One region of the Thalassotalea atypica genome, then DNA from elsewhere that is predicted to be linked to it. Evidence: riboswitches for the same ligand, from Rfam matches in the RefSeq annotation. Region 1 holds a riboswitch; the other holds the start of a gene.

What was found. A riboswitch is a leader RNA that binds a small molecule or an ion and turns the genes downstream of it on or off. The one in region 1 is predicted to bind thiamine pyrophosphate.
Region 2: it holds a riboswitch for thiamine pyrophosphate, as region 1 does, so the genes downstream of both, QUE03_RS08980 (TonB-dependent receptor) here and thiC (phosphomethylpyrimidine synthase ThiC) in region 1, are expected to answer to the same signal.

Annotation. Positions count from the first base shown of each region.
Region 1 is NZ_AP027364.1:141,168-157,242, forward strand. It holds gene QUE03_RS00610 (c-type cytochrome) at 241-1,494, shown strand; gene QUE03_RS00615 (paraquat-inducible protein A) at 1,622-2,248, shown strand; gene QUE03_RS00620 (paraquat-inducible protein A) at 2,367-2,861, shown strand; gene QUE03_RS00625 (PqiB family protein) at 2,854-5,859, shown strand; gene thiE (thiamine phosphate synthase) at 5,914-7,416, opposite strand; gene QUE03_RS00635 (thiazole synthase) at 7,429-8,226, opposite strand; gene thiS (sulfur carrier protein ThiS) at 8,229-8,435, opposite strand; gene QUE03_RS00645 (FAD-dependent oxidoreductase) at 8,432-9,628, opposite strand; gene thiC (phosphomethylpyrimidine synthase ThiC) at 9,648-11,534, opposite strand; TPP riboswitch at 11,611-11,712, opposite strand; gene QUE03_RS00655 (2-hydroxyacid dehydrogenase) at 11,883-12,881, opposite strand; gene recG (ATP-dependent DNA helicase RecG) at 12,990-15,092, opposite strand; gene trmH (tRNA (guanosine(18)-2'-O)-methyltransferase TrmH) at 15,109-15,816, opposite strand.
Region 2 is NZ_AP027364.1:1,930,493-1,946,567, reverse strand. It holds gene QUE03_RS09030 (M3 family metallopeptidase) at 1-1,429, opposite strand, end outside; gene QUE03_RS09025 (alpha-L-glutamate ligase-like protein) at 1,404-2,372, opposite strand; gene QUE03_RS09020 (UUP1 family membrane protein) at 2,374-3,873, opposite strand; gene QUE03_RS09015 (ATP-dependent zinc protease family protein) at 3,875-4,639, opposite strand; gene QUE03_RS09010 (ATP-dependent 6-phosphofructokinase) at 4,966-5,979, shown strand; gene QUE03_RS09005 (LytR/AlgR family response regulator transcription factor) at 6,047-6,865, opposite strand; gene QUE03_RS09000 (sensor histidine kinase) at 6,867-7,934, opposite strand; gene QUE03_RS08995 (phosphotransferase) at 8,020-8,916, opposite strand; gene pnuC (nicotinamide riboside transporter PnuC) at 8,991-9,641, opposite strand; gene QUE03_RS08985 (hypothetical protein) at 9,644-9,904, opposite strand; gene QUE03_RS08980 (TonB-dependent receptor) at 10,006-12,096, opposite strand; TPP riboswitch at 12,145-12,257, opposite strand; gene hinT (purine nucleoside phosphoramidase) at 12,298-12,648, opposite strand; gene QUE03_RS08970 (efflux RND transporter permease subunit) at 12,761-15,865, opposite strand; gene QUE03_RS08965 (efflux RND transporter periplasmic adaptor subunit) at 15,865-16,075, opposite strand, start outside.

The sequences.
Region 1 (16,075 bases):
TCAATGTTTGTAAAAAATCTGATATTGATTAGATATAGAGACGTAATTGTTAATTTTTTGTAGTCAATTTACTGACATTTTGAGCACTCTGACCACCTGATTTTTACAGGTTTTTTTATTACAAACTCTTACACACAGATTAGAATCGTGTAAAATAGTCGGGTTACGTCTACAAAACAAAAAGTCGATTGATTAAGTCGGCCTATCATTCAAAGCAGAAAAATAAGCAGAGAGCGTTCGATGAAAAAAGTTATCGTATCACTTGTTTTAGGTTTAGGTATGCTTGCTAACGCAAACGCTGCCGGCGATGCAGAAGCGGGTAAAACGAAAGCGGCAGCTTGTGCAGCATGTCATGGTCCAACAGGTGTCAGTGCCATTGATATGTATCCAAACCTTGCCGGTCAACATGCAGACTATATTGCAAAGCAATTAAAAGCCTTTAAAGAAGGTACACGTAAAGATCCTGTCATGGCGCCAATGGCGGCAGCGCTTTCTGATCAAGATATGGCTGATTTAGGTGCATTTTTCGCTGCACATACACGTGCAGGCGAAGCTATTGGTGGTGCTACTGCTGCATCAACTGAGTCAGCTGCACCAGTGTCAACGCCAGCACCTGTAGCTCAAACTGCGGCAATCGTTGGTGATGCAGCGTCAGGTAAATACTTATATGAAAACGGTGACGAGTCTCGTTCAATTGGTGCTTGTATTGGTTGTCATGGTGATAAAGGTAACAGTGATGTATTAATTTACCCTAACCTTGCTAAACAACACCCAGAGTATATTGAAAAACAACTTAAACACTTTAAAGAAGGTGATCGTGTAGATCCGGCAATGAACAATTTTTCTGCGCCACTAACCGAGCAAGAAATTGCTGATTTGGGTGCTTACTTTAAAAACCCCACTGTTACTGCGAAAACGGGTAGCGTGAAAAAGGCGAAAGGGCCAGTGCAAGTAGCTGGTGATGTAGCAGCAGGTAAAGCGAAAGCAGCAACTTGTGCAGCGTGTCACGGTAATGACGGTAATGCATTAGTGCCAATGTACCCGAAAATTGCAGGCCAACACGAAGCTTATCTTGAAAAGCAACTGGTAGAGTTTAAATCGGGTGTTCGAAACGACCCAGTAATGGCGGGCATGGTTGCCGCGTTATCTGCTGATGACATGAAAAATTTAGCAGCTTACTTCGCAACCCAAAAGATGAGTAAAGTAGCGAAACCAGCAAATGTTAACGAAGCAGGGAAAAAGCTATACTTCGGTGGTGATGCAAGTCGTGGAATCACAGCATGTGCGGCATGTCATAGCCCATCAGGTGACGGCATGGCCAGTGCAATGTTCCCAAGCCTAGCGAATCAAAACACTGACTACATCAAAGGTCAGCTTGATAAGTTCCGCAGTGGTGCTCGTAAAAACGACATGAACAGTATGATGCAAAATATTGCTGTGAAATTATCAGACCAAGATATTGCTGATATTGCAGAGTTTATTTCTTCATTGTAACAATTGTTTGTTTGTTAACAAAAAGCAGCAGAAATGCTGCTTTTTTTATACCTAAAAATAATTGGATAATCATTCTCAATGGCATACACTAAATTTCAAACACACCTTTATTCAATAGGTTACTAGAATGGGTTCTCGGCAGGTAATAGATAATTTTAATGTATGTCACCTTTGCGACGGACTTTCTATTACGCCTGCAATCAAACCAGGTCAAAAAGCACTGTGTCCTCAATGCAACAGTACTGTGTACGAATGCAAACATAATCCTATTGAGCGAACGCTCGCAATATCATTAGCGGGGATGTTGTTATATATTCCTACATTGATGTTGCCTATTATTGGTATTGGTGCTGCGGGAATATACAACAATGCATCGCTTTTTGACTGCATCGCTCTAATGATCAACCAAGGCTTTTATGTCATTGCCTTCAGTTTATTTATGTTTACCTTAGCAATTCCTTTAGTGCGACTTTTTTCTGCGTTTTATATCTCTTTTGCGATCTATCGAAAGAAAGTCACGCCGTCGCTTTTTGTATTTTTTCGTTCCTACCATATTCTCGATAGCTGGGCGATGATTCACGTGTTCTTCTTCGGCATAGTTGTATCTATGTATAAGTTGGTTGAGTTAGCTGATTTGTCATTAGAAGGAGGCTTATTGAGCCTTATTTTGTTGCTACTATGCTCTACCTTGATTTCGGTTACCATGGATCATCATCATTTCTGGGAACATATGGAACAGGCACTGGATGATTAGTGCAAAATCGCAAGGCTTAGGCTGTTGTCCTTGTTGCCATAAACTCGTAAAAATAACACAAGAAAAACAACCGTGTCCGCGGTGTAATAAGGTTTTCAGTATACGCAAACCTCATAGTTTGCAATATACATTTGCTTGGACCATTGCTGCCTTAGTGATGTTCATACCAGCCAACATCTATCCTATGATGGTGTTTTATACCTTAGGTAACCCAGACGCATCAACGATCTTAGAAGGTATTGCTATTTTTATTGATTTTGGCATGTATCCGGTGGCATTGATCATTTTTATTGCCAGCTTTATCGTTCCTCTTGGAAAAATAATGGGGCTGTTTGTACTGATTTATAATACGAAATTTAATTCAACGCTCACTATGGCTCAGAAGAGTAAGCTATATCATTTGGTTGAGTTTTTAGGTCCTTGGTCAATGTTGGATGTGTTTGTTGTTGCCATCATGGCAGGGGTGGTAAATCTTGGTTTTCTGACCAATGTAGAGGCGGCAATGGGAATTACTTATTTCGCCTTGATGGTAGTGTTTACAATGATTGCAGCTGAAAGCTTTGATGCTCGCTTGCTGTGGGATAAAAATAATAACGGGAATGACAATGACTGAGAGTTTGCAAGAAAGTCCGGAATTGATCGTCAAAAACGCAAGAGGTATTTCAGCGGTATGGCTTGTACCGATGATTGCTTTATTATTTGGTGGTTGGCTGGTGTTTAAAGCTATCGCCGATCGTGGTGTGTTTATTACGGTTCAATTTGAAAATGCAAACGGCATTGTTATCGGCAAAACGGAAGTCAGATATAAAGGTCTAACTGTTGGAACGGTGAGCGATGTAGTTGTGTCAGACGACCTGCAAAGTGTATTGGTTGAAATTGAAATGATAGGAGCATCAAAAAATACCTTAACCGATAAAACTCTGTTCTGGTATGTTACTGCAGATGTCTCGTTTCAAGGGGTATCAGGTTTAGATACCTTGCTTTCTGGCAGCTATATCAATATACAGCCGGATGTTGCAGGAGATGGTGTAACTCAGCGCGAGTTCGTCGCAATAAAAGAAGCGCCTGAGCTATCACAAGCAGTGCCAGGCTTACATATCACTTTAAGCGCAAATAAATTGGGGTCAGTTGCGAAAAATTCGCCAGTGAGCTTTAAGCAAATCAATGTCGGTTACGTGTCAGGGCATCAATATGATGCGGAAAAAGAAGAAGTCAAAATACATGTCTTTATTGAACCAGAATATGCCAGTTTAGTGAAAGAAAGTACTCGTTTTTGGAACGTTAGTGGCGTTCAAATTACAGGCTCTGTAACCTCAGGTATAAAAGTTAATACGGAGTCGTTAGCGAGTATCATTTCTGGTGGCATTGCCTTTGATAATTTATCGTTCGAGGCTGAATCAACAGAGGCCGAAAATGGACAAAACTTTCAGTTGTTTGATGATTTTCTCGATGCACAAATGGGCCACGAAGTGACCTTAGTGTTAGGTTGGAACGCCAATGTCGATATCGGTGCATCGGTAGTCTATCAAGGGTTGACGATTGGCCGGGTTGATTCATTTGAAAAAATAGATCCCGTGACGCGTCAAATCAGAGCTAAAGTGAAAATGAACCCTAGAATTGCTCCTTATTTAACCACAGAAGCGCAATTCTTTATCGCTGCTCCTGAGTTTGACTTAGGCGGTGCAACCAACCTCAATCAACTTATTGCTGGTTCACAAATTAAGTTTCGTCCGTCATTAAAGGGTGACCTCAAAGACGAATTTATGGTCTACAGTGTTGAACCTGCGTATAAATATTCAGAACCTGGCTTACATTTGGTGCTGAAATCTGATCACGTTGAATCATTAAAAGTGGGTTCAAGTATCTATTTCGAACAACAAGTTGTTGGTTCGATTCAAGCAATCGAAAACAAAGGGCCTAATCAGTTCTTAGTCCATATTTTTATTCAACCTAGCTATCAAGACTATGTCACCACAGATAGTCGCTTTTGGAATGCAAGCGGTGTAAGGATATCAGGCAGTATTCAAAACATTGAGGTACAAACGCAGTCGCTACAAACAATACTTAAAGGCGGTATTGCCTTTGATGTTGGGCATCGCGATGATGCTGAGCGCCCGAAAAATGGCGACATATACACCTTACTTCAAAACAAAAACATTGCCAAAGAGCGAATAGCTATTGATTTAGTCACTACAACCACTAAGGGCATTAAACGTGGCATGCGTATTATGTATGGTGGAGAAAAAATTGGATCGGTCCACGCTATTAGTCGTTACCAAGAGCAAGTGTTCATTCATGTAGGTATTTTACCCGAATTTGAGTTTATTTTACGTGAAGGCAGTCAGTTTTGGTTAGCGAAAGCTCAAATAACACTGTCAGGATTAGACGATACTGACGCACTTTTCGGTGGAGATTATTTTAATGTCAGTGTTGGAGACGGCGAGCCTGCCAGCCGTTTTAACGCATTACTTGAACCTCCACAAAAGCCGATAACGGCTGATGGTTTGCAAATATCGTTAATTGCAGAGTCGGGTAATGTTGCAAGTTCTGGTAGCCCGGTAAGTTACCGAGGGGTAGTTGTTGGGCAAGTGGATAATATTTCGTTAAATGAGCAGGATGACAATGTCTTGATTCACTTAACTATCGCTCAAGAATATCGCCACTTGATTAACGGCTTCACACGCTTTTATAGCGCAAGTGGCGTAACAATCACGGGTAGTTTAAGTAAAGTGGTGATGAAAACTGAATCTGTGGATACCATTTTAAAAGGTGGCATCAGCTTTTATAACGGTGAGGGAGATGACCAACAGATACCAGTAAAAGAAGGTGACAATTTTACGTTATACAAAAATGTAGCGATGGCAGAATCTGCAGGTAAACCTGTGACAATTTACTTTAATGAGCTTGAAGGCTTAAAAGCCAATATGGCCATTAAATATAAAGGGCAATCCATTGGGCTTGTAGAACGTTTGAACTTTGAGCATGGTGAGTTCGGCGTTACAGCACTTGTTTTTCTCAATGATGCAGGCCGTAAATTTGCCGTTGAAGGCAGCAAATATTGGTTGGCACAGCCGCAACTAGGCTTAGTGGGATCACAAAATTTAGATGCCATTATTGAAAGCTATATCAGTGCGCTACCAGGCACAGGTGCAGAGAAAACGCAATTTTACGCAGAAGATATTGCACCGGCAGTAACTTATCTACCCTATGGGTTGAATGTTACCTTGGTGGCTCAGCAATTGGGCTCGGTCAGGGTGGGAGACCCCGTACTGTATCGACAAGTTAAAGTAGGTAAAGTCATTGGTGTTGATTTGTCTGCTGGCGCAGACAAGGTTAATATTTACCTTAATATCGTCCCCAAATATAAGAACTTAGTGACAGCGCAAAGCCAATTTTGGAATACTAGCGGTGTTCATGTTGAAGCTGGCTTATTCTCCGGCGTCACTATTGACTCAGAATCCGTAGAAACAATTTTGGCAGGGGGCGTTGCTTTTGCTACACCCGAATCCGCTGATGGCTATGTTCCCGTCGCTAATGGCCACAGCTTTACGCTACAACAAGAATTTATTGATGAGTGGCATGAGTGGGCCCCTACAATCAATATTGAATAAAAATGCCATTTCAATTGCTCTGTCGGAAAATAATTAGCACCGACAGAGCAGATGTTATGCACGATGGTGAGCTTGTATTTGTCGGTTAAACGCCTCAACGGCTTGCCGATAATCGTTTGCTTGTGTAATCGCTGTAACTATTGCAATACTATCAACTCCGGTCGCTAAGACCTGCGCTACTTTATTTAGGGTTATGCCGCCGATAGCCACAACAGGGATGTTTTCTCTGAGCATTAGTATTTTTTCTAAATTTTCAATGCCTTGTATTTGTCCTGTCATATCTTTTGTTTTTGTAGGAAAGATCGCGCCTATGGCCAGATAAGAAGGCTTTAACTGTTGTGCTAACAAGAATTCATAACAGCCGTGTGTGCTGATCCCTAATCGAAGGCCAGCCTGAGCGATTGCATACAGATCGCTGGTAGCTAAATCCTCTTGTCCAAGATGCACGCCGTAAGCGCCCAATTCTATTGCTAGTTGCCAATGATCATTAATGAATAATCGGGTGTTATACCGTTCACTCAGTGTAACGGCTTGTTTAATCGTCGTTGCCAACGCCTGTCCATTTAGGTGTTTAATACGCAGTTGAATGATTTTTAATCCTAAAGGTAAGAGCTTCTCTAGCCAATCAATGGAGTCAACTATAGGGTATAAGCCTAACAAATTTTCACTGTTCCCTTCATTGCCACATAAACCTAGTGAAGGGAATCGCGAAAGTTTTTGATAATGTTCGCTTATATCATCAGTAACTGCTGGAAAATTAGCAGGCTCAATTGGAAAACCGCGTTGCTCAAACGCGCCATAGTGAGCATTCTTGCCGACATTGACGTTAAGGCCTTGATTAATGAATGCTTTGGCTAAGGTAAAGCTGTCCCTGAGTAAATGCCCTTGTGCTAAAAAGGTCGCCACAGCAGTAGAATAACTACAACCACCGCCATGGCTATGCTGGGTTGAGATCATGGATGAACTTAAACTAAATTTAATTTGTTTTTCCGACAAAGCGAGATCGGAACAAAGTGTATCTTTGCCGTGCCCGCCAGTAATAATTACGTTCTTAACACCGTATAATTTAAGTGATTTAGCTAATTCAACTTTCGATGAATTAGTCGAATTTGTTAGCTGTTGCGCTTCATAAAGATTAGGGGTGATCACGTCAATATGCGGTAGTAGCGGCAACAGTTGCTTGGCGGTCATTAATGACAAAAATCCGCCAACACTTGCTGATATTACAGGATCAAAAACGATAATTACTTTAGGCTGTAATTCACGCAGTTTTTTTAGAAACCCAACCAGCCATTGTAGTTGCTCTAGGCTGGCGACTAAGCCAATCTTAATGGCGTGCGGTGACTTATCTGCCAGTAAAAGCTCCGCTTGCTCTTTCAATACAAGAGCTGGAACAGGATATACATTAACTAACTGTTGTGAATTTTGGCTGGTATTAGCAGTCATTATTGAGCACATTTCTGCACCTAGTACATGACCCGTTTTAGTATCAGCGCTAATGCCTGCGCCACCCGAACAGTCGTGACCAGCAATTGACCATAGAATAACTTTATTCATTTGTATGATTCGCTAATTTGATTGATGCCAAAAAGGCGTATCGAGGGTGGGTGTGCTTGGGTGAGCAGTTTGACGCTCTTTCATCACGCCAGCGACATACCCTTGTTCACCAGCCTGTAGTGCTTGTTTAAAGGCGCTGGCCATTTTGGTCGGATTTTCTGCGAGCGCAATAGCACTGTTTAGCAAGACTCCGTCGTAACCCATTTCCATAGCGATGCATGCATCCGATGGTTTACCAATTCCAGCATCGAGTATTAGTGTGGCTTGAGGTAGCCTAAAACGGATAGTCTCTAAATTATAAGGATTCATTAAGCCTTTGCCTGTTCCGATAGGTGAAGCCCAAGGCATGATGACATCACAGCCTAAGTCCCATAATCTCTGGCAAAGCACTAAATCATCGGTACAGTAGGGCAGTACCTTAAAGCCGTTGCTGATTAACTGCTTGGTTGCCGATAGCAGCTCAATCGCATCGGGTTGCAAGTTATATTCATCGCCTATTACTTCCAGCTTTATCCAATTCGTCTGAAATATTTCTCGACTCATTTCCGCCAGCGTCACTGCTTCTTGGGCGGATTTACAACCTGCGGTGTTGGGTAGCAAGTGACCGTCGACAATTGTGATGATTTCTTGTATGTATTGCCAAATTTTCTGTCCTGATTTTGCATGGGGAGATTGGCGCTTGAGCGATAAAGTCACCACTTTTGAGCCACTGGCCAAAATGGCTTGTTTCATGATTTTAGGTGATGGGTATAACGCACTGCCAATGAGTAATCGAGATTCCAATGCTGTACCGTAAATATTTAAAGCCATTATCATCCTCCTTGGATAGGCAGCAAAATATCGATGCTATCGCCGTGTTTAAGTTGGGTGCTGGCGTAGAGCGTTTTACCGACAAAAGCTTGATTCAATGCAAGGGCAAACGTCGGCCGTCTCTTGCTTTTAAAATGTATTTCAAGCGCACATTCAATGGTGCTATTTGTTGGTAAAATTATTGACTCGCCATTGATAAAAACTTTCATCTAAAATGCTCCATTTGTTGATTGGACTGTGAGCATGCGTTATTCACGGCTTGTTTGATTTGTTGAAGGATAACGGGGGCAATTAAGAAACCGTGCCGGTACAAGCCATTAACCTGAATAATCCCCGGTTGGCTGCTTATTTTAGGCTGATTATCACTAAAAGCAGGGCGACAATGACTAACATGTTGACGAATATTCGCCTCTGCTAAACCCGGGTGCACACTGTAAGCCGCGCTTAACAACTCCATTGCAGAACGTACGGTCATCGGTGACATATCATCACTTTCAATCTCTGTTGCGCCTACGACAAAATAACCGCGAGGTTTAGGGGCGATATATAGTTGGTATCTTGGGTGCATTAAACGTACGGGACGATGCAAATGTACATGCGGGGCGTACAGTTGAAAGAGCTCACCGCGTATGGCACGTAAATCTGCTATTTGCATTGCGCTATTGGTTTTCTTTGTCCCACGAGGATTTAGACAAGCACCAACACCTCGACAATCAATAGCTAAATCTACCGCCAGTTTTTTGTTCGGTAGCTGTTTGTTGCTTGAGCGTTTTTGATACTCGATCACCGTTTTATCTGGCGAGTTTGAAGTACCATGCGGGAAGATATTAGTGACCTCACATTCTGAAAGCCAAGGTACCTGCTCACGTTCTAACTGTTTTTTAAGCGCAATTAACAGTCGGCGATTGCCCAGTTGTCCCTCTGGTGGTAAATAGAGTCCTCGTTGAAAATTGCGGCCAAGCTCTGGCTCCAATTCAAGTAACTGCTGGCGATCAAGTGCTTGAATATTGTGGTGCTTAAAATAACGGAACAAGAACCGTTGATGGCGTTCATAATCACCTTTATCTTGCTCGTGACTCACCATTAAGGCGCCAGCTTGTTGAAAGAAAACGTGCTCATCTAAGCTTGATAATATACTAGGCCATAGTGTTAATGCTTCTAGCCCCATTTCAACAATACTGGTATCGGCATGTAGGGCTTCACCTAAAGGCGTCAGCAAACCAGCCGCCGCGTAGGCGCTGCTGGCTTTACCATCTTTGTTATCTTTATCAATTAAAGTCACATGATAACCGCAGCGATGAAGCTCAAGGGCAGTAAGTCTGCCCATTAAGCCTGCACCGATCACCGCAATAGTCACCTCATGATTTGCATCATTTATGCGTTTGTCTGTAAAAGCTTTCATGGTTATTCCTTGGCTTTTACTACAATGCGGCGCGATAAATTTGTCCGCCAGAGGCTTTAAACTCGGCCGACTTATCTTTCATTCCTTGCTGTGATTTTTCGAGATTCTCCGCGTAATCACGCACTTCTTGAGTGATTTTCATTGAGCAGAATTTGGGACCACACATAGAGCAAAAGTGAGCGACTTTGCCTGATTCTTGAGGCAATGTTTCGTCGTGGTATGCTTTGGCGCGCTCAGGGTCTAAGCCTAGGTTGAATTGATCATACCAACGAAATTCAAAACGAGCTTTTGATAGAGCATTATCACGGATTTGTGCGCCCGGGTGTCCTTTGGCTAAATCACCCGCATGGGCGGCCAATTTATAAGTGATCAACCCTTCTTTTACATCTTCTTTATTGGGTAGCCCTAAGTGTTCTTTGGGAGTGACATAGCACAGCATGGCACAGCCATACCAACCAATGTTTGCTGCCCCGATACCAGAAGTTATATGGTCGTAACCGGGAGCAATATCTGTGGTCAGTGGCCCTAAGGTGTAGAACGGCGCTTCATCGCAGTGCTTAAGCTGTTCTTCCATGTTGGCCTTAACCATGTGCAGAGGTACATGACCAGGGCCTTCAATCATCACTTGTACGTCGTGTTGCCAAGCGATTTGGGTTAGCTCGCCTAAAGTATGAAGTTCAGCAAACTGTGCTTCGTCATTGGCGTCGGCAATCGAGCCGGGACGTAAACCATCTCCTAATGAAAACGACACATCGTAGGCCTTCATGATCTGACAAATGTCTTCAAAATGTGCGTACAAGAAATTTTCTTGGTGATGCGCTAAACACCATTTTGCCATTATCGATCCGCCGCGAGAGACGATGCCGGTTAACCGTTTTGCCGTCATCGGCACATAACGAAGTAGTACACCGGCATGAATAGTGAAGTAATCCACCCCTTGCTCGGCTTGTTCAATTAAGGTGTCTTTGAATATTTCCCAAGTTAAGTCTTCAGCTACGCCATTCACTTTTTCCAATGCTTGGTAGATAGGAACTGTACCAATCGGGACGGGAGAGTTGCGAATGATCCATTCTCGTGTTTCGTGAATATAGCGTCCGGTGGACAAATCCATCACCGTATCCGCGCCCCATTTTGTCGACCACACTAATTTTTCAACCTCCTCCTCAATAGAAGAAGAAACGGCAGAATTACCGATATTGGCGTTTACCTTAATTAAAAAGTTGCGGCCAATAATCATCGGCTCAGCTTCAGGGTGATTGATGTTTAGTGGAATGATGGCACGACCTTGAGCGACTTCATCACGAACAAATTCTGGGGTAATTTGTTGTGGGATCTGAGCGCCGTGTGCCTGACCTTGATGTTGCTGTGTCAGTATTTCACTCTTTACTGCATCACGTTGTAAGTTCTCTCGGATGGCAATGTATTCCATTTCTGGGGTAATAATGCCTTGTCGAGCATAGTGCATTTGGGTGACGTTTTTACCGGGTAGCGCCTTTCTAACGATAGGAAGCTGGTCAAAACGGATGTGATCAAGGCCGTCATCGGCTAATCGCTTTTGACTAAATTGCGAGCTGGCGTTATCAAGTACAGTGACGTCTTGTCGATCGATTATCCATTGCTCTCGAAGCTTGGGAAGTCCTTGTCGAACATCAATTGTTACTTCACCGTCAGTATAAAATCCCGAGGTGTCGTAAACGCATATTGCTTCGTTTTCTTGATAAATGGGATTTTTTTCATCTCCACCGATTAAGCTGGGCGATTGGTGTATTTCACGCATACCCACGTTGATCTCGTGCAATTTTCCCTGTACATAGACCTTTTTTGAATTCGGGAATGTCTGATTGGATAAATTTTCTATAAAGTTTTGTGCGTCTTTTCGTTGTTGACGACGATTAATTGAACTCATTGCTCTGCCTTTAAATTTTGGATAGATTTAGGCGGAGTTTAGGTATGATAAAACGAGGACGAGACTACCCCATAAGGGTATTCTCGAGCTTGTTCCCTTCGCAGAAATTACTCTGATCAGGTTCTACGGATCCCGCAAATAAATGCGATCTCAGCCTAGGGCACTCCGACAAGTTCTGGTATCACTTCTTTTTGATATGAAGGATAACGCAAGGATTGTAACTGAATTTAAATTTTAACTGCAAGGTAAAGTATTTATTTTTGCTATTATTGTATTACGCATTTTAACAAGTGCTCTGTTGGTAAAATACCCATTACAGCTGATATTGTTATCAACCTCAGCGGTTAATTAGCACAGTAAAAATTCGTTATCTAATTGCTGGTTAGACAGTAAAGTTGTTAATGAGCCGACCGTTGTTTTAGCGATTGTTGAAATAGCCTCTTCGGTGAAAAAGCCTTGATGACCCGTAATAACCACATTGGGGAGTGACGCTAAACGAACAAATACATCGTCATCAATTATTTCGCCAGATAAATCTTCAAAGAACAGGCTGCTTTCAAGTTCATAAACATCAATCCCTAAATAGCCCAATTGCCTGCTTAATAGTGCTTTTACTATGGCGACACTGTCTATTAGTCCGCCGCGACTGGTGTTTATCAGCATGGCGCCTTTTTTCATCAGTTGAAGAGTGTCTTCATTAATTAAATGGTGGGTGCTGTTTAACAAAGGACAATGTAAGGAAATGATATCAGAACGCCTAAAGAGCTCATCTAGTGAGACATACTCGGCACCTAGTTGCTTAACCTGTTCGCTTTCGTTCGGATCATAACAAATAAGCTTGCAGCCAAAACCGGTCAAGATTTTTGTTGTCGCTAAACCGATGTTTCCTGTGCCAACAATACCCACCGTTTTCTGGTGTAAATTGAAACCCATTAACCCATCGAGTGCAAAATTATCTTCTCGAATACGATTATAGGCTTTATGAAATTTACGGCTCAAAGTCAGCATTAGTCCAACGGTGTGTTCGGCCACCGCTTCAGGTGAATACTCAGGCACTCGGCAGAGTTTGAAACCATGACGAGCGGCGTAATCTATATCTATGTTATTGAAGCCAGCACATCGTAGAGCGATCACTTTGATGCCAAAATCTTTTAAGTGATCGAGGACGAATTTGTCGGCGTGATCGTTAACGAACATACAAATAGCATCAAAGCCCTGAGCAAGATCGACAGTTTCTCGAGACAACTTTGATTCAAAAAACGTAAATTCAAGATCTGTATCAACATTATATTTTTCTAAAAAAGCTTTATCGTACTTTTTACTACTAAAAACGGCGACCTTAAACATTTTCAATCCTGTGGCGCGGCATTAATCAATACTAGAAGTATATTTGAACTGGATAAAAAAACTGTGATTGTTTGTTAATTGAGCAAATGAGAGGGAAATGAGAACGTCCTAGGCGTTCGAATATTTTTCTTTGCTACCTAGCCAGCGATCGATAAGCAAAAGTGCTTGCTCGGGATATTTCTTCCATAGCTGGTAAGCATGCTGCTGTACTTCTGGTACAAGTGCTGCATCTCTCACTAAATCAGCAATTTTTAATTCGGCTAAACCGGTTTGACGGGTGCCCAGTAGCTCACCAGGACCACGAATTTCTAAATCTTTTTGGGCAATAACAAAGCCGTCATTGCTTTCACGTAGCACTGCTAGGCGCTTGGTGGCAGTTTTTGTCAGTGGTGTTTTGTACATTAACACGCAGTGTGATGCGACCGCGCCACGGCCAACTCGGCCTCTTAGCTGATGTAACTGTGCTAGCCCAAGTCGCTCTGGATTTTCAATCACCATCAAGCTGGAGTTTGGTACATCAACGCCCACCTCAATTACGGTTGTGGCAACCAATAAATGCAATTCGGCTGATTTAAACGCTTCCATCACTTGCTGTTTTTCAGCTGCTTTCATTCTGCCATGCACTAAACCGATGTTTAATTCAGGAAGCTGTGCTTGTAGGTACGTCGCGGTGTCTTCGGCTGCTTGGCATTGCAATACTTCTGATTCTTCAATGAGCGTACATACCCAATAAGCCTGGCGGTTATCATTGGTACAGCCTTCACGAATGCGTTCAATAACATCGTCACGTCGTGTGTCAGGTAGTGCAATGGTTTTAATCGGCGTTCTGCCCGGCGGTAATTCGTCGATAACGGAAGTATCCAAGTCTGCATAAGCGGTCATCGCTAATGTACGAGGAATGGGTGTTGCCGTCATGATCAATTGGTGTGGGTGTTTACCGGAAATATTGCCTTTTTCACGCAACGACAAGCGTTGATGAACGCCAAACCTGTGTTGTTCATCAATAATAATTAATGCCAAATTTTTAAAGCTAACTTGCTCTTGAAATAACGCATGGGTGCCTACGGCGAGTTGAATATTACCATTGGCCATTTGTTCTAAGGCAATGGCGCGTGCTTTTGCTTTTGTCTTACCTGCAAGCCAGCCAACATTGAACTCAAGCGGTTCAAACCACTTTTGAAAATTAATGGCGTGTTGCTCTGCCAGTATTTCTGTCGGCGCCATTAAAGCAACTTGATAGCCTTGGCTAATAGCCGTTATTGCCGCAAGTGCAGCCACTAGGGTTTTACCCGAGCCAACATCTCCCTGCACTAAGCGCATCATCGGTGTTTCTTTTTGCAGATCCTTTCTAATTTCTTCAACGACTCTTGCTTGTGCGTTAGTGGGTGAAAATGGCAAGCTGTCCAAAAATTGCTTGTTGAGCTGCTGATCTACTTTAAAACTAACCGCGAAATCTTTCTCTGTTGAGGCGCGTAGCTTTAACATGCTTAGGTTTTGCGCTAACAATTCTTCTTTAATCAAACGGAGTTGAGCAGGGTGTTTGCCTTCTTCAATTTGTGTGGTTGATGTTTCTGGTGGTGGTCGATGAATAATCGCCAACGCTTCAGCTAAGGTAAAAGGTTCATTAACAAACTCTGCAGGAAGTAATTCTTGCACAGAGCCCATGGATAATCGTTTTAGTGCTTGCTCAGAAATATTTCTTAAAGTGAGCTGCCTTAGGCCATCAGTCGTCGGGTAAACAGGCGTTAGTGTTTCTTCAACAGGCGTTAAAGCATGGTCGTTGTCCAGTTGTTTATATTCGGGGTGTACAATTTGAAAACTACGAGGGCCGCGTTGTATTTCACCATAGCAACGGACTTCAGTCCCGATGGACAAGTTGTTCTTTTGAGCGGCCGTAAAATGAAAGAAACGTAAATCAAGCGAGCCTGATCCATCATTTATCGTAACGACCAGCATTCGACGTCGACCTTGTATCACTTGGCTGTTGGTCACTTGTCCAATAATGTTGGTATAAACACCGGGAATTAAGTCACGAATTGCGGTAATTCGTGTTCTGTCTTCATATCGAAGGGGTAAATGAAACAGTAAATCTTGAACAGAGTGTAAACTGAGTTTGGCAAACTTCTCGACCATGCTTGGGCCAACGCCTTTAAGCGCAGAAATAGGTAACTGCGCTAGATTGGTGAGTCCTTCCGTTGCTCTACTGCTCATTATTTATTGGTGATGCCTAGTCGTCGATGTCTTGCCATGATTCTTGGGTCATCTGCATTTTTTTCCACCAATCATCACAGGCGACGATCTGACCGTCATCATCAATATGTGGGAAAGGTAAACCTTTGGTTTTACAAACTTTAGCGAAAATAGGATGACCGCCTTCAAATAACATTCGTTGGCGAACTTCTTCGCTGATGGTGGCTTTTTCGTATAATCCAGCGGCAACACGTTGTCGCTGTGCTTCATATAAAACGACTGCATTTGCAACTGATACATTAAGAGATTGCACCATGCCAACCATAGGAATTACGATGTCATGGTCAGCCATTTCTTTAGCAACATCAGATGCGCCAAATTTTTCTTGGCCTAAAATAATTGCCGTTGGTTTAGTGTAATCAATTTCTCTAAAGTCGACTGCTGTATCTGACAAGTTTGTTACTAATACCTGCATGTTTTGCTGCTTTAATACCTTAATCGCATCTTTTGTGCTTGAGTAGTTATGAACATCAACCCAGTTTTGACTGCCTGCAGCACTGCCGCCAGAAACTCGCATGCGCTCATTTTTCCATACTGCATGGACATCGCTCACGCCTATCGCATCGCAGGTACGTACAACCGCTGCGAGGTTGTGAGTTTTGTGCACGCCTTCCATACAAACGGTTAGGTCAGGTTGGCGTTTGTTAAGCATCTCTAAGATTCGTTGATGTCTTTCTGGAGTCATTTTTTCTTCATAATTTACATTGTTTCTGTGTTGCTAAAGTAATGAAATTCAATCACGTACCTATTGTACCCTCATTAATTTATTGCTCCAGCGCCTCGCCTAAATGCGAATTGTTTTGAAAAACACATTTGGCTAATTTTTTTGTTTTTAATTTAAGTCCAAGCATCTTATAGTTCAGATGAAGTGTGAACGATACTCAATCAAAGAGAAGTAACGCAGTATACAAGTGTATATGAGTAACTTCGATGCAGAGTTGGTT
Region 2 (16,075 bases), 1.8 Mb from region 1:
CTGGGTCAAAACTAAGCCATTCAAACCATTTTGCTGGCATTTCGATAAGATCACTCTCAATACTGATCCCAGCATTAACGTGATAAGGCTGAGTTGATAACATGTTATGCAGTAAGTGGCCAAACTCATGGAAGAACGACTTTAAGTGCTTTTGTCGCCAATTTTTTTTCGGCAAACTTAAGATCAAAGCGCTACGAGGCAACTGAACATTTGTAACGCCTCGTTGTATCGCCCTATGACGGTTTTTTTTGTATTTGCCTTCTCTGCTATAAAGATCTAAATAAAACTCGCCTATCAGTTTATCGTTCTGCGTGAGTTCGTATGCTTGAACGCTACTATGCCAAGTGGGCACAGCAAGTTGAGTAATTGTTAAAGCGAACTCCGACTTTAGCAACTTAAACAGTCCTTGATGGGCTATTTCTGGTGTGATTGTTTGCGCGGCTGATTTTTTATTGTTACGGCCATTGGCCATTTTCTCTTGCTTTGCGTCAAAGCGATAATCCCAAGGCGCTGAAGATGATGGTAATTTTGAGGCAATTTCAGTCAATAACGCGTTGACGTTATCAACAGATTCAAGCTGAGTGTTGCGCAACGAATATTCAGCAAAATTCTGATAGCCCAAGTATTTTGCACCTCTATTTTTCTTCGTGATAAGTGCAGCTAAATGCGCTTGGTTGCCTTGTTCATGACGTCTTTGGTATTGTCGATAAACCTCTTGACGACAATTAGACACAGGATGTTTATTCAATAGTGATAAATACAGACGCTTATTGATCGCTAGTGATGAATGTCCTGTTTCATCAAATTCAGTTTTTAGCTTTTTAGGCAATTTTTGAAGGCAGGCATATGAAAGTTCAAATGGCTTATTAACCTTAGCCGTTGTCCCTTGACGGAATGCAGCAGCGACTTCTTTAAGCTGTTGCTTATTTACCGCATAGTCTTCATTTGCTAAAGATAAATGCTGCTGTTGATACCTATCCAACACTCGTTGCTCAGACGAATTGGTTACCCTTTGTTTAGCAAGCTTTAATAGTGATGACATAGCCTCACTTCCTATGAGGAGATCCATTGCGGCACTTAACTTAAGCTGACATGCACGCGCTTGTTTCTGAATGTCTTTATCTGGCGAAACATCAGCCATGAGATAGCTTTCAAATAGGAGGTTTTGCGCTGGGATCAGCGTTTGTTCTAGGGAATGAATAGTATCGAAGAAAGTCGCCGATTTATTGCTAGTCACTAGCTTTGATGGCTGATTCGCTGCGCTTTTTAGTTGCCCAAAGATAATACCACAACGCTTTCCAATGTCGTGTCCATACAGATCCCTCTGAGCGGATTGCACTCCGCCAGCATAAGCTAAGTTGTGACCTAGTAGCCCAATAATAAAAAATAGACGGCAAATAGCGCTAATCGTTGAACTGACTTTTTGCATAATCTACCCGTTGCTTAACATCAGGTCGGGCTTTAAAGCCCCTCGCTTTAGCGAGTGCTTCAATCGCCTTTAGCCTTGGTAACATGCCCATGCCATTAGCAATCTGTATGGCTAATCCTGGCCTAGCATTCAATTCCAAAACTAATGGTCCTAACGTCTTGTCTAATACAATATCAACACCTAAATAACCCAAGCCCGACATTTCATAACAACTTGCTGACAATCTGAGTAAACTCTCCCAATTGGTAATCTGTACTTGATCCAAAGGTTGTTCGGTATCAGGGTGGAATTTAATGGGTTTATCAAATTGTACGGCATGTTTAGCTTTGCCTGTCGCTATATTAATGCCTACCCCAACAGCCCCTTGATGCAAATTGGCTTTGCCATCGCTAGCGTGAGTTGCAAGCCTTAGCATGGCCATCATAGGATAGCCTTGAAAGACAATCATTCTTATATCTGGCACACCTTCATGACTTAAACCATCAAAAATAGGATCAAATTCGATTAATGCTTCAATCACAGCGACATCAGACGCACCGCCTAAGCTAAACAGACCCGCCAAAATATTCGAGATATGCCTGATAATTTCGTCTTTACTGACATAATCTCCACTGGCTTTCTTATAACCCTTTTCATCTGTCGACAAGATAACCAAAATCCCTTTCCCGCCACTACCTTTTGCCGGCTTAATACAAAAACCTTGATGCCTTTTAAGTAAATCAAAGACCTTTTTCACATCATGTTGAAACCTGACTACGCCAATGAGCTCAGGCACGGCTATTCCATTACCTATCGCAAGATGCTTAGTTTTTAACTTGTCATCTACATTCGGGTAAAGCTCTCGCTTGTTATAGCGCGAAATATAGGAAAAATTTCGCTGATTCATCCCCATGACGCCACGGTTTGCTAACACAAATGGGTTGGCAAAGTTAAAAATCCCCATCTTAATGTTTTCGTGCCATTGGTCTAAAACGATAAAGCTCTAATAGACGATAGCCGGTGTATTGCCCCATCATTAAAATAGCTGCTAGTATAATTAAGTGAACACCGAGGAAGTTAAACGCCCAGTGACGGATCAACATATTGTCCATCATCAAGTAAGCGATAATGGCAACTATTAAGCTTCCGCCACCTTGTATGAGTACTTCGCTGCCTCCTTCTTCTTCCCAAAGGATAGACATACGCTCGATTGTCCATGCCATAATCACCATAGGGAAAAAAGCAATGGTTAATGCATCCGTTATCCCTAACCTAAATGCCAATACTGTTGAGATCAAAATAATCGCGATAACGACCATCACCACCGCGGATATTCTAGAGACGAGCAATAGATTCAAGCGAGACAAATAGGAGCGGATCATAAGACCAAGTGAAACGATCAATAAAAAGCCCATTAAGCCATTGAGTAAATTCGTTTGGGTAAACGACGTAGCAATTAATATTGGCATGAATGTGCCGCTACATTTTAAGCCAACTAGCACCCTTAAAAATACTACTACTAGTGCTCCTATTGGTAACAGCAATATCCCTTTAAAGACATTTTGCTCTTCAATAGGCAATTGGTACATACTAAACCCTAAAATGTCGTCTTTGTTTGACGAATCTACGGAGTCTTGCAACGCTTCTTTCATGCTGTGAGCAATAGAAAAGCTGACTCTCGACTGCCTACCACCTTCTAAATCAAGCAATGCTGGTGAGTCTTGCTGCCAAATCAATACTTGTTCAACTTCACCAACTACATGAGATTCTACGTTAATTGTGTGCCACTTTTCATTGATGAACACTTTCACTAACGGCACTAATTGTTGATTTCGGCGGCCATCTTCCAGCACTAAGCCTTTAACAAGTTTGGCTGGTATTCGTGCTTTATGCATAAAATGAACGAACAATTCCGTTTTACCAAACTGTGACTTCAATAACGTAATTTCTTGATCCTTAGTGTCTAATCTATTTAAGATTTCTGTGATCAAAGACTCTTCATTGCCAGATTTAGCATAAGCGGTTTGGAAGAATGCATTAGCAGCACTCTCGTACGGCTCTTCCAGAATATCTGCAACGGGCAATGTGTTATAGTCTGGTGCAGTTTCAACGTTTGAAACTTTTTTGTATGTGCCTTGGTAATATAATATTTGGCGCCCTTGAACCGCCCTTTTATTCCAGTTCACTTCTGCTTGGTTTTCATTTCTGATAACACTTACGCCATAAGCTGGCGATGCCGTGAACTCATCGACCAGCTCAAAGTTTACATCTTTGGGCAGCGTTAGCTTTGCGTTAATTGGTGCTGACGTGCCAATAAATTCAATTTTCGCCTCTACTTGCCATGTTTCAATTTGTTTGCCTGGAATTATAGGGATACCAATCTCAACATGACGAAAATAGGTGCTTATACTGCCTAAAAATACTAAAACAATGACTAAAAAGAAAAAAGGCGCACGTGACATCATGTTATTTCTTACCTAGTAAAAATTGTTTGCTTACATCGACTAGCGCATTATTTTCTAAAAAAGAGCGTCCGATCATAATTTGATAATCTAGGTGGCTACGATCTGCTAGATTGAACACTTGGTGACGATATTGTTTGTCACCCAGCACTACGCCAATCTTTATTTCCAACCGCGTCACAGATTTTTTGCTGCTTTGTTGTTTAATTTGAACCTTGCCAATTACTGGGTATTCAAAGCCGATCGCGACCTTAGTGTTTTCCAGTTTAAACCGAACCCAATCAGCCCCGTCCCGTTCAAATGGTGTTAATTCATAGACACCGATAGAAGATGTCGCTGCACCAGTATCTATGCGTGCATCGAAGCTTAACTGTTCTTTGATAAAGCTGACATGTTCAACCGCGCCAACAATCAATGGCTGCTCTTGGTTGCATTGCTCCACGACAATTTTCTCAACGACTTTGGCTGATTGAGGTTGTGTTTTTTTTACTGGAGCATGTTTAACATTAGCCTGTGCAGTCAATAGGTTCGACAATTGGGCATTTTCATCTGAGCTATTCTTTATCTGGCACTTCGATTCTATTTGCTCAACGATATTTTGCTCTATCAATGTCAGTCGCTTATTTAGCTGAGTAAAACTCTTCTCATTGATTGATTGCTCTGACGTTGTATTAGCATGCAACGGCGATGCTTTGTGTGCTGTATCAGGGCTCGCAACACAAGCACTTAACGACGCAATCACTAACGGTATAGCAAGTCTTTTTAACATATCAACTTCATGTCTCGGTTGTTAATTAATTAAAAACAATGAAAGTACACTATTTTCAAGTTGATCAAAGTGATGATCCTTTAGGTTATTTTAAACCAAATTCATGAGTTAACACTGTAATTAACTGTAACTGTCACAAAATTGTTATGAGTACACTACGGTAACTAAGAATAAACTCTACGATCAAAAAAATTGCTGAAAGAACAATGAAATGAATTAGTTGTCCTAGTTCAATAAAATTATATATCGACTGATTCATTACTTGATTATTAACGCTAGTACGATAATGATATTTAATAATCTTTAACAAAGTGTTAAATGTGCTTATGAATAAGAAGTTAAAAATCGCCATACTAACAAGTGGTGGCGATGCGCCTGGAATGAATGCCGCCATACGAGCTATTGTATTGGCCTGCAATCGCTACAACTATGACTGTATAGGTGTTTATCATGGCTATAACGGCTTGATAAATGCGGATATCGCTAAGCTTAAAATTGAAGCAGTGAATAATATCATTCAACAAGGTGGTACCTTATTAAAAAGTGCTAGATGCCCCGAGCTAAGGACAAAAACAGGTGTTCAACAAGCCATAAACACGCTTATCAAAGAGCAAATAGATGCATTAATTGTCATTGGGGGTGACGGCTCCTTTACTGGTTTATTAGCAATTGCTGAACAATGGCGTGGTCAGGTGATTGGTTTGCCTGGGACAATAGATAATGACTTAGACGGCACAGATTATACCATAGGGTTTGCTACGGCCATAAACACAGCCATTGAAGCCATAGACAAAATAAGGGATACAGCCAATGCCTTTGACCGTGTTTTCATTGTCGAGCTCATGGGCCGAAACAGTGGCCATATTGCTTTTAATGTTGGCGTCGCCTGTGCCGCAGAACAAATCATATCATTTGAAAATTTCCATCCAAGCCAAGCAGAAGACAAGCTAGCTGAGCTCGCCGAAGAAATATATGCTGAGCAAAAAAGTAAAGACAATAGTTATTTGGTTGTCCTTGCTGAAAACCTTTGGCCTGGTGGTGCTATGCATTTGGCCGAACAATTGAAAGAACAATTTAATATTGACTGTGCAGCTTGTGTACTTGGTCATATCCAACGAGGGGGTTCTCCGGTAGCTAAGGATAGAATTTTAGCTACCAAACTAGGTGTTGGGGCAGTACAAGCTATTAAAGTTGGTAAGAGCTTATTGATGCTGGGCGAACGTGACAATGAAATCGTTGAAGTGGCTCTTAGTGAGACGATAAAGCACAGTAAAACTGTTAACGAAAACCTAGTAGCAGCCCAGCAAAACATACTGGCATTAACGGCTCGATCAAATTAAACCATCATCAACCTATCAGACAAGGTTACGCTGCAGCATCAAACAGTAGTTAATACAAAAAGAATTGTTAATTAGTGACTGCTTGTTTAACTTTTTCTTTATAGCTTCGACTGACTTTAAGCTCTTTACCATTACTCATTACTAAGTAATACTCACCGTTTAACTGGCTACAGAATTTTTGGATATATTGCTTGTTGACAATAGTTGAGCGGTGGCTACGAATGAACTGTCGAGGATCCAACACCTCTTCTAGCTGTTTCATTGTTTTACGTAGTATGTGGGTATTTTCATCAGTATGAACACACATATAGTCACCTGCAGCGTCAATCCACAAAATGCTATTTACTGGCACTCGACTCAGCTCGCCGCCGTCTTTGATTGGTAATACATCAGAGTATTTGGATATTGATAACTCATCATTATTAGAGAGCTCTTCAAGTATTTTATTAGTATCACTACCCGTGACATTACTGACTAACTGTACCAGCTTGTTTTTATGATCAACATCCGTCTGCGCTTGAATGGCTAAACGTACTTTTTCCAATGATTGGGCAAGTCGGACTTCATCAGCAGGTTTCATTAGGTAATCGACGGCATGAATATCAAACGCTTTAATGGCATATTGATCAAATGCAGTGACAAAAACTACCATTGGTAGCTTTAATCCTTGAGCGACAATTTCGTCGAGCACTTCAAATCCATTTAGACCGGGCATTTGAATGTCTAAAAACATCAAATCGGGTTGATAAGCACGGATTGCTTCAATGGCTTCTCTGCCATTGCCACATTGTGCAATAAGATCGATATCATCGTGCTCCGCTAGCCGTATTGCTAAACCTTTACGGGCAAGTGGTTCATCATCAACAACTATCGTTGACAGTGACATACTAACTTCCTAATTCGTAGGGAATTCTAATGTTTACTTTAACACCTGACGGATTATTTTGGGAGACGACAAGTGAATAATTATTTTTATAGAGCGCTTGTAGCCGTTCACGTGTATTTACTAGCCCAACCCCGCTTTCTCTATACAAGTTGCCATTTTTGATTTCAGCTCCTGGTCCGTCATCAGCAAGTTCGAGTAACAAATCATTACCGAATCTATTGACAGAGATAGTAATGGTGCCACCATTTTCTTGTACAGCAATTGCATGTTTAATCGCGTTCTCGGCTAACGGTTGCAAAATCATACTCGGCACAAGTGCTTGCTGACAGTCTGATGCGATATTAACCACGACTTGAAGACGCTCTTCAAATCTCACTTTCTCAATATCCAAATACAACTTAAGGGCTTGCATTTCATTTTCTAAAGAAACGCGTTTCATTGGATCTTTATCTAACGAATAACGTAAAAACTCACTGAGCTTGGTGACCATGGCGTTAGCGGTCGTATTCTCTTTGACTAAAATTAACGTTGAAATAGCATTTAGTGTATTAAACAAAAAGTGAGGGTTAAGTTGGTAGCGCAACATTTTTAGCTGCGCTTGGTGCGCTAATGTATTAGCTTGCAGCACGTTTTGCTTTTCTTTTTGCAGCATTTGATAATACTTAATACCAAAGTACAAGCCACTCCAGCTTAAGATAATATAGAAAGACCAAACACTCGACTGCGTATAGTACAACCAGAAATCAGGTTTATAGCCGTGTTTGTATATTTCCCAATAATTTACATTACGTATCACCTGCCACAACACAGCGGTGACGTACGACGTTAAGACAATAACCCCCGCAATTTTTAGAGGTGACAGATTCCATGCACGTCGATAAACGTAACGTAATGGCACGGTCAACATCCAGCCAGCATATGAATTCAACAAAATGACCACGACAAAAATATCTCGCAGATCATGAAGTAGCGAGCCAAGAAATTGGATCAAAGCGAAACCCAACCATCCTGCGGTGTGTAACACCCAGAAGAAGCGATTTCTATTCTCTATTAATTCTTTCCAATTCACATGATTTAACCGTTAGATAACATAGTTTAATTATGAAGTAGCAAGGCTAGACCTGCACTACCTTTAATCGTAACTTTTCAGCGTCTTATCTCATTTCCTTAATGAGTAAATATTTCTCATTTGTTAATAAATCGAGGTGTTCAAGCTGAGCAAAAGCCGTATTTTTAAATACTTGAGTGCCATTTTCATGATCATGGGTAAAATACCATAACACATTGATAATAGATGACATTATAGCGTTACGCGTTACCTTTTTAGGGCATAAAGCACACAAATAACTGCTTTGTTTTAACACTCTAAAAAATGTGTCTGGGTGTATAAAGTTCACTGACATCATCATTCCTAATTCGTATTCCATGCTGGCATAGCTCGCGGCTTCAAAGTCAATTAGCTTCGCTGTGTTGTCCGCTTGATTCACTAGCACATTGGTAAAATTAACGTCTCCATGAACTAAGTTTCCACAATCAGGTTGAGGAAGTAGGTGTTCCACTGTTACTGTTGAGAGAAGTTGCTGGTGCTTAGGAGACAAACCACTTTTGCTGATGAGTTTGTCTATGACCTGCTGAAGATTAATTGAAGTGGCGCCGTGCTTGACTGACTGATGGAACTTGGCCACTAATGATAACGCAATTTCTAATTTTTGTTCAATATCAAGGTCTAATGACTCCAAACAATCACCATTAAAATATTCGGTAATAAGCCAGTTATCGTCTACATAAATTGGTTTAACACTTACGCCACATTGGAAAGCTCTTTGCAGCGCATCAAATTCTGCGTGGCGAGTCTCTCTATTGGCAACGTGTTTGGCGACAAAAAGCGGCGTGATTTTTTGCTCTCCCCGCTCTATAGTTGCAAAGCTAACCTTAAACACTTGATGGCTAAGACCTGTATCAAACGACTCTATAACTGGCGCACCTATTATAACCGGTTGCCAATGAGAAAATGGAAGTTGCTCTAACGTGCTCGTTATTGGACTATTCATAAATACTCTGAAATATTGTCACCTTTATTCATCGTGCCTTCTTTAAATTTGACCACAGAACGTACTAATTAAGCTTATGCATTTGCAAGATTTGACTGAAAAGTAAGGTTTCTTCGCCAACTAAAATAGCCAATCAGCGCGATCACCACATAGACAACAAAAAGCCCTGCTGTTGGCGTTAACCCCTTCTCTAGATAAAGGTAAATAGATACAAGATCAATGACCACCCAATACAGCCAATTTTCAACAACTTTTTGAGTGACTAAGTAAGTCGCAAATACTGCATAAACCGTGGTAGCAGCATCCAAATACGGAAAATGTGTCGGTGTAAATGTTGCCATTATATAACCTACAACCAGCGAAATAGCTGCCAACATTGCAATTACTTTACTGTGAATGGTAAAAGACCAACTTGAAATCATTACCGCTTTGACCTGTTGGCTCTGAGTCATGGATTGATTGTCCACACTCATTGGATGTTTTAGCTTCTGCCAGCTATACCAGCCATATCCCGCCATTACCAAATAATACACTTGTAATAGGCTATCCATCCACAAATAAACATCATAAAAGATTACGGTATAGATCACCGTACTAACTAATGCTGCGGGCCAACACCATACGCTCTCTTTAGCGGCAAAAATGACATAAGCCATTGATGCAGCTACAGCCATTAACTCCCACAAAGGCAGTTCAATTAAATACGTTAATGTTTCATTAAACACGATTATTCATACACCCGGTCACGATCGGCGGCAATCAATTTAATTATAAATACGGCGCTGCCCACGGCTTGATGAACACGCTTAATTTCTGCCATCACATTGGTGACGGCATAATCGTATTCACCAAACACTTGGGTACTCATTCCATTAGACACCACTTTTATCTCTTTGATCTTTTTTAGGCGTTCTATAAATTGCCAAATTTCATCTTTGTATTCTGTTTTAGCTAGTGGATATAAGCTTAAATCAATCGATACTTGCATTGTGGCCCCATTTATTCGTTTTAAAATATTTTGTGCTTAGATTAAGGCTTAGACAGAAACAACTAAGCCTTTGTCTTTGAACTATTGCACTTCATCGAATGTTAAAACTGGTAATCTAATGAAACACCAAACACTGCTGGCTCACCATATTGATGATATGACTTCGCTGTGTAACCATCTCGAGGATCGTTACCAAAGTAGAAGCCACGAGTCTTGTAGTTTTCATCTGTTAAGTTTCTTGCCCACGCTTTAACTTGCCAATCATTAGCGCTATAGGTTAAGGACGCATTCACTAAGTTCACTGAATCAGACTGCTGTTCATGACTGTCTGAGAAATAAAACTCGTCTTTGCCGTCGATTGAAAGATTAAAAAACCACGCTGATGTTATATAATAATTCACGCCAACATTATAGGTATACTGCGGCGCATGTGCTTGTTCACGGCCAGAGAAGTCTTCACCATTAGCATTCACATAGTCAGTCAATTCAGTTTCTAACAATCCAAGCGCGCCATACAACTCAAAGTTCTCATTAATTTGCCAAGCACCGTCGAGCTCTAGCCCGTAGTTTTCACCTTCGGCCGCATTGCCCAAGTAGATAATAAATTCTGAACTACCGTCTGGGCGTAAGATGTCCTTAGCGCTTTTAACCTGAACGTCTTTTCTGTCCATATAGAACGCAGCGGCTCTAAGGTATGCCTTATTGTCGAGTAAATTAACCTTATAACCTATTTCGTAATTCCATAAGTACTCCGGCTCAAACTCACGAAGTTCAGTTGGTAATGTACCATCGGTGTTCACACCACCAGCTTTATAACCGCGATTAATTGAGCCATACCAAAAGGTGTCTTGGTTTTGCTGGAATGACAAAACCGCTTTTCCCCCAACCATGGTGTCAGTCGGGTCAAAAGTTAATTGTTCAGAGTTTTTATAATCAGCACTTCGGTCTTCAACGCGCAAACCTGCGGTTAACACAACTCGCTCTGACAACCGCTTATCAACTTGTGCATATGCTGCCATTGTTTCAGTTTCGAATGTTGATGAAAAGTCACTGTCTAAATAGGTGTATTGCCTAGTTAAATCTTCATCATCACTTTTAAAATATAGACCAGCAGTCCATTGAACGTCACTGCCGTATGCTAGCGTCGTTTTTGAGTTAAAGCGGAACTCTGCCGTCGAGGTAGTTTTATCTCTAAAGTAATGATCGGTTGATGAATATTCCCACGGGTGAAGGCCTACATAACTCCAGTCCTCGTCATAACCATAGCCTAGTTCACTGTCAGCGAACGTTACTATCGTGGTAAGATCGAAATGTGGTACGCCGATATAATGTGATTTTAGCGCAATCGCCTTTGTGTCTTGCGTGTCAAAGCCGGGTTGGTCTGATAACGTTTCTCGGGTATTGTCCAGTGAAAATGCGTCATAACCGTTATCAAAATCAAAGTAAAAAGTTGAAATGTCCAACTTCCACAGTGGATTAATTTCAACTGCAAACTTTAACCGTGCGGTTAATTCATCACGGTTATTGGTGTCTTCCACGTCCAGATACGTATTTTCAATGAAACCATCACTTTTATATTGCTCAACGGCAAAACGATAATTAACCGCTTCAGTTGCAGGACCTGATAAAGCAAGGCCAGCGCCATAGCTATCGTAGTTGCCGGCAGTCAGCTTAACCTTTCCTTCAAATTCATCGGTCGGTGCATTTGTTGTGATATTGATTAATCCAGCCAACGCATTAGCGCCAAAACGTGTACCTTGAGGGCCTCGAAATACTTCGGCTTGGCTGACATCAAACATTGAAGAAACGCTGCCAATACCAGTAAAGTCTATGCCATCAATCATCACGCCAACAGATGGGTTAATTGGCTCATTAAATTGACTACGCTCGCCAATGCCGCGAATTTGGTAATAACGTGCCCGTTGAGAGCCACTGGCGAAATTGACGTTTGGCGCTAAAGCAATTACTTCTTCAAGATGCTGTGCATTGCGTAACTCAGCGTCTTGATCTGAAATAATCGAGATAGAAGCAGGTGTTTTTTGCAAATTTGTTTGATTAAAATCACCAACAACAGTGATGCTTTCAATCGCGTTCTTTTCTGAGTCAGCCGGTGCCAATGAGGCGGCTAAAAGTGAAGATGGTAAAATGGTTGCGCTAATCGCTAACGCTATGGTCGACTTTGCTAGTTTCATTATGTTCTCTTATAAAGCTAGCGTAGGGGGGCGATGTAAATTTAAACCAAACAATCGCTAAACCATTCCTACGCCAGTACAATCTGGATCAGGTTCTAAGGGTTTGCGTTGCATCTCAGCTAAATCATTGGTCAAACAATTCAGCACCCCTTGGTTCGCGGCAGCATAATACCAGCAAAGTCGTTAAAAATACAAAGGAAATTAGATCGAAAGCATAGGGCCTAACGGTTGACCACCTAAGAGGTGCATATGAATATGATAGACTTCTTGCCCCCCATGTTTATTACAATTAATGATCAACCGATAACCGTCTTCATCAATCCCCTCTTGCTCTGCTAACTTTTTAGCGACGGTAATCATCCGTCCTAGCGCAAGCTCATCTTCTTCTGTCACCTCATTAATCGTAGGGATAAGCGTATTTGGGATGATTAATATGTGAGTATCAACACGCGGCGCGATATCACGAAAAGCAGTGACTAAATCGTCTTGATAAAGCAATGGTGTATCAATTTCTTGGCGAATAATCTTTGAAAAAATAGTTTCTTCAGGCATTGGGTAACTCCTTGTTGTAAAGGATAAATAATAATATCACTACCTGAGAGTTTAGCGATTCTTACACAAGGAACAAAGTGTTTTTGAACACTCATGCAAGAATCTCGCTGGACTAAGCCGCTTGTGGTTCTGTCGGCTGCTGTTTGAACACACTTTTTACGTCTTCCACCAATAAGTAGTTTACCGGTACTAGTACTAGTGTAATGAGTGTGGCAAAAACAATACCAAAACTTAAAGATACCGCCATAGGAATCAAAAACTGGGCCTGTGTTGCCTTTTCAAACAGTAGTGGCATCAAGCCGATAAAGGTGGTCATCGAAGTCAACATGACCGGTCTAAATCGAGCTTGACCAGCAGTGACCACGGCTTGCATCAACTCAACACCTTTAGCGCGTTGTTTGTTGATAAAATCTACGAGTACTAAGCTGTCGTTTACCACTACCCCTATTAATGCCATCAAACCAAGCATACTCATGATCGTTAAATCCATGCCCATGATCCAGTGCCCAACTACCGCACCAATAGCACCAAAAGGTATCACTGACATAACGATGAGCGGCTGCAGGTATGAGCCAAATGGGATCGCTAACAAGCAATAAATAATGAAGAAGACAAAGATTAAGCCCCAATATAAACTGCCAAACGATTCAGCTTGCTCTTTCGCTTCCCCTTCTAGCGTGTAGCTGATACTTGGGTATTTCAACACAAGATCATCCATAAATGGTTTCAAATCAGCCGTCAGCACAGTCATGTTGGTGCTTTCTTTATCAACATCTGCGGTAATATTCACCGTACGATAGCGATCGATACGCTTAATAGTAGATGGGCTTTTACCCGGTTTTAATGTCGCCACATGTGATAAAGGCACTTGGCCACCTGTTGGGGTAATGATCAGCATGTCTGATAAATGCGACACAGAGACTCGCTCACTGAGTGGAAATCGTAGCATCACCCTGACATCGTCTCGACCGCGCTGAATACGCTGGATTTCGGCGCCAAAAAAAGCATTTCGAACCTGCCTTGTGATGGAAGAGCTTGACATCCCCATCGCATGCCCTTGTTCATTAAGCTCAATTTGTAGCTCTTCCTTACCATTAGATAAACTGTCAGCAATTTCAAATACTGTAGGGTATTGCGCAATATAAGTTTTAACTTCTTCTGCTGCGGTTTTAAGCAAGGTCAAATCATTTGCAGCCAGTTGCACATCAATAGGGTCACCGCCGCGTCCAATTTCTGCCCTAAAGGTTAAACCCTCGGCGCCTGGTAACGGACCAATAAGCTCTCGCCATTCGTTCACTAATTGCCTGATGGTGATTCCTGTGTCATTTTTATCGGCAGGAATGATTTCAAACCTGACACGACCTTCGTTATCTGATCGACCACCACCAGTAATTGCAAGAATATTGACAATGACACTATCGCCAGCTTCGTTCGTGTACTTTTCTTTAAGCAACGCTGCAGCATTAGACATTTTCTCAACGTAACCGTCAATTACATCGAAACTAGTACCTACCGGCATAGTTAATGTCGCTCTAGCCGTTTCGCTAGGAATACGAGGAAAGAAGGTAAATTTTGTCCAACCACTGGTTATGAAAGCTAAAATTAAAACAAAGGTACCTATGAAGAGAGTTAATGTTGACAAGCGATTGTTGACTGCCCTTTCCAGCAATGGACGGTAATATTTGATGATTGAATTTTCAAAACCATCAGCAAAGCGTTCTTGCCACTGCGACAATTTTGACGATTGTGTCTTCTCATGGCGTAACTTAAGACGCTTTAAATGCGAAGGCAGCACAAATTTTGATTCAATTAACGAGAACAATAAGACTGGTATAACAACGACTGGGATTTGAGCAAACAAGGCCCCTCGCATACCTTCAATGAACGCCAAAGGTAAAAAAGCTGCAATAGTGGTTAAGATACCAAATGTTACTGGTGTTGCGACTTCTTGTGTCCCTTTTACTGCGGCTTCTAGGCCAGAATTGGCAAATTGCGTGTGCCGATATATGTTCTCACCTGTGACAATGGCGTCATCAACAACGATCCCCAACACCAATATAAAACCAAATAAACTCATGATATTAAGCGAAATATCAAAAAACGGCATAACAACAAAAGCGCCCATAAAGCTAATAGGAATACCAATAAACACCCAAAATGCAATGCTAGGTCTTAAAAATAACGTCAATAACAATAAGACCAAAAAACCACCTTGCATTGCGTTTGAAATCAAGGTTTCCAAACGGCTTTTAACTATTTCAGAGTCATCATCCCAATAACTTAATTCAAAGCCTTCAGGTAAATCATTTTGCCTTTCTTGGATATAAGCTTTTACTGCATCAGCCACTTCTATCGCATTTTGTTGGCCAATACGGTAAATTTCTATCATAGCCCCTTGTTGGCCATTGAACCTTGCCCTTAACGGTGTCTCTTCAAAGCCATCATTTACCTCGGCGATGTCTTTGACCTGCACTATTGTGCCATCTGGATAGGTTTTGATAACGATTTTTTCAAATTCATCCTTTCGATAAGCTTGCCCTTTACTGCGCACTAACACATCACCGCCTTCTGTGCGAACATTACCTGCAGACATATCCAAAGAGCTATTACCTACAGCACTGCTGATATCAGCAAGGGTTAAATTGTATTCACGAAGTTTGTCTTGCGAGATATGAATACCAATTTCATAATTTCTCACCGCGTCCAGTTCCAATTGCGTTACTTGCGGTAACTTGAGCAAATCATCGCGCACTTGCTCGGCAAATTCTCGGATTTCTTTTTCAGAATAAATAGAAGCAATAGACACGGTTATGACATCGCGTTTTCGTTCGGCGATTGCAATGTTCGGTTTCTCCGCATCAGTCGGCAAGGTATTTATCGCATCTACTCTCGACTTAATGTCCGCCAATAAATCTCGAGCATCGAAACCGGAATCCGCTTCTATCGAGACAACTGATGTCCCTTCAACCGATGTACTGGTGATCTTTTTAACGCCTTCAAGATCTTGTACCGCTTCTTCTACTTTTATCGTGACACCTTGTTCAACGTCTTCTGGCGTCCCGCCACGCATCGAAATTGCAACATTGATGACATCTGACTCAAATGAAGGAAATACTTCTAACGGAATACGTGTATTGAGTGACATTAGGCCAATAAGTAAAATGGTGATCATCAACAAATTGGCGGCAACGTGATTTCGAGCAAACCAAGCTATCATTATTCTGCTCCGTTCGTTGATTTATTATTAGCGCTAGATGACATACGCTTTTTATCACTGCCTGATCTCTGACGCTGCTCGTTTTCCTTTTTCGTTTGCACAACAACCAATTCTCCATCTAGCTTACTAATACTGACAGGCGTACCAGAGTTCACTTGACCTAGCGCGGTCAAAACCAGTTTATCCGAAGCTTTCAATCCGTTGCTGATC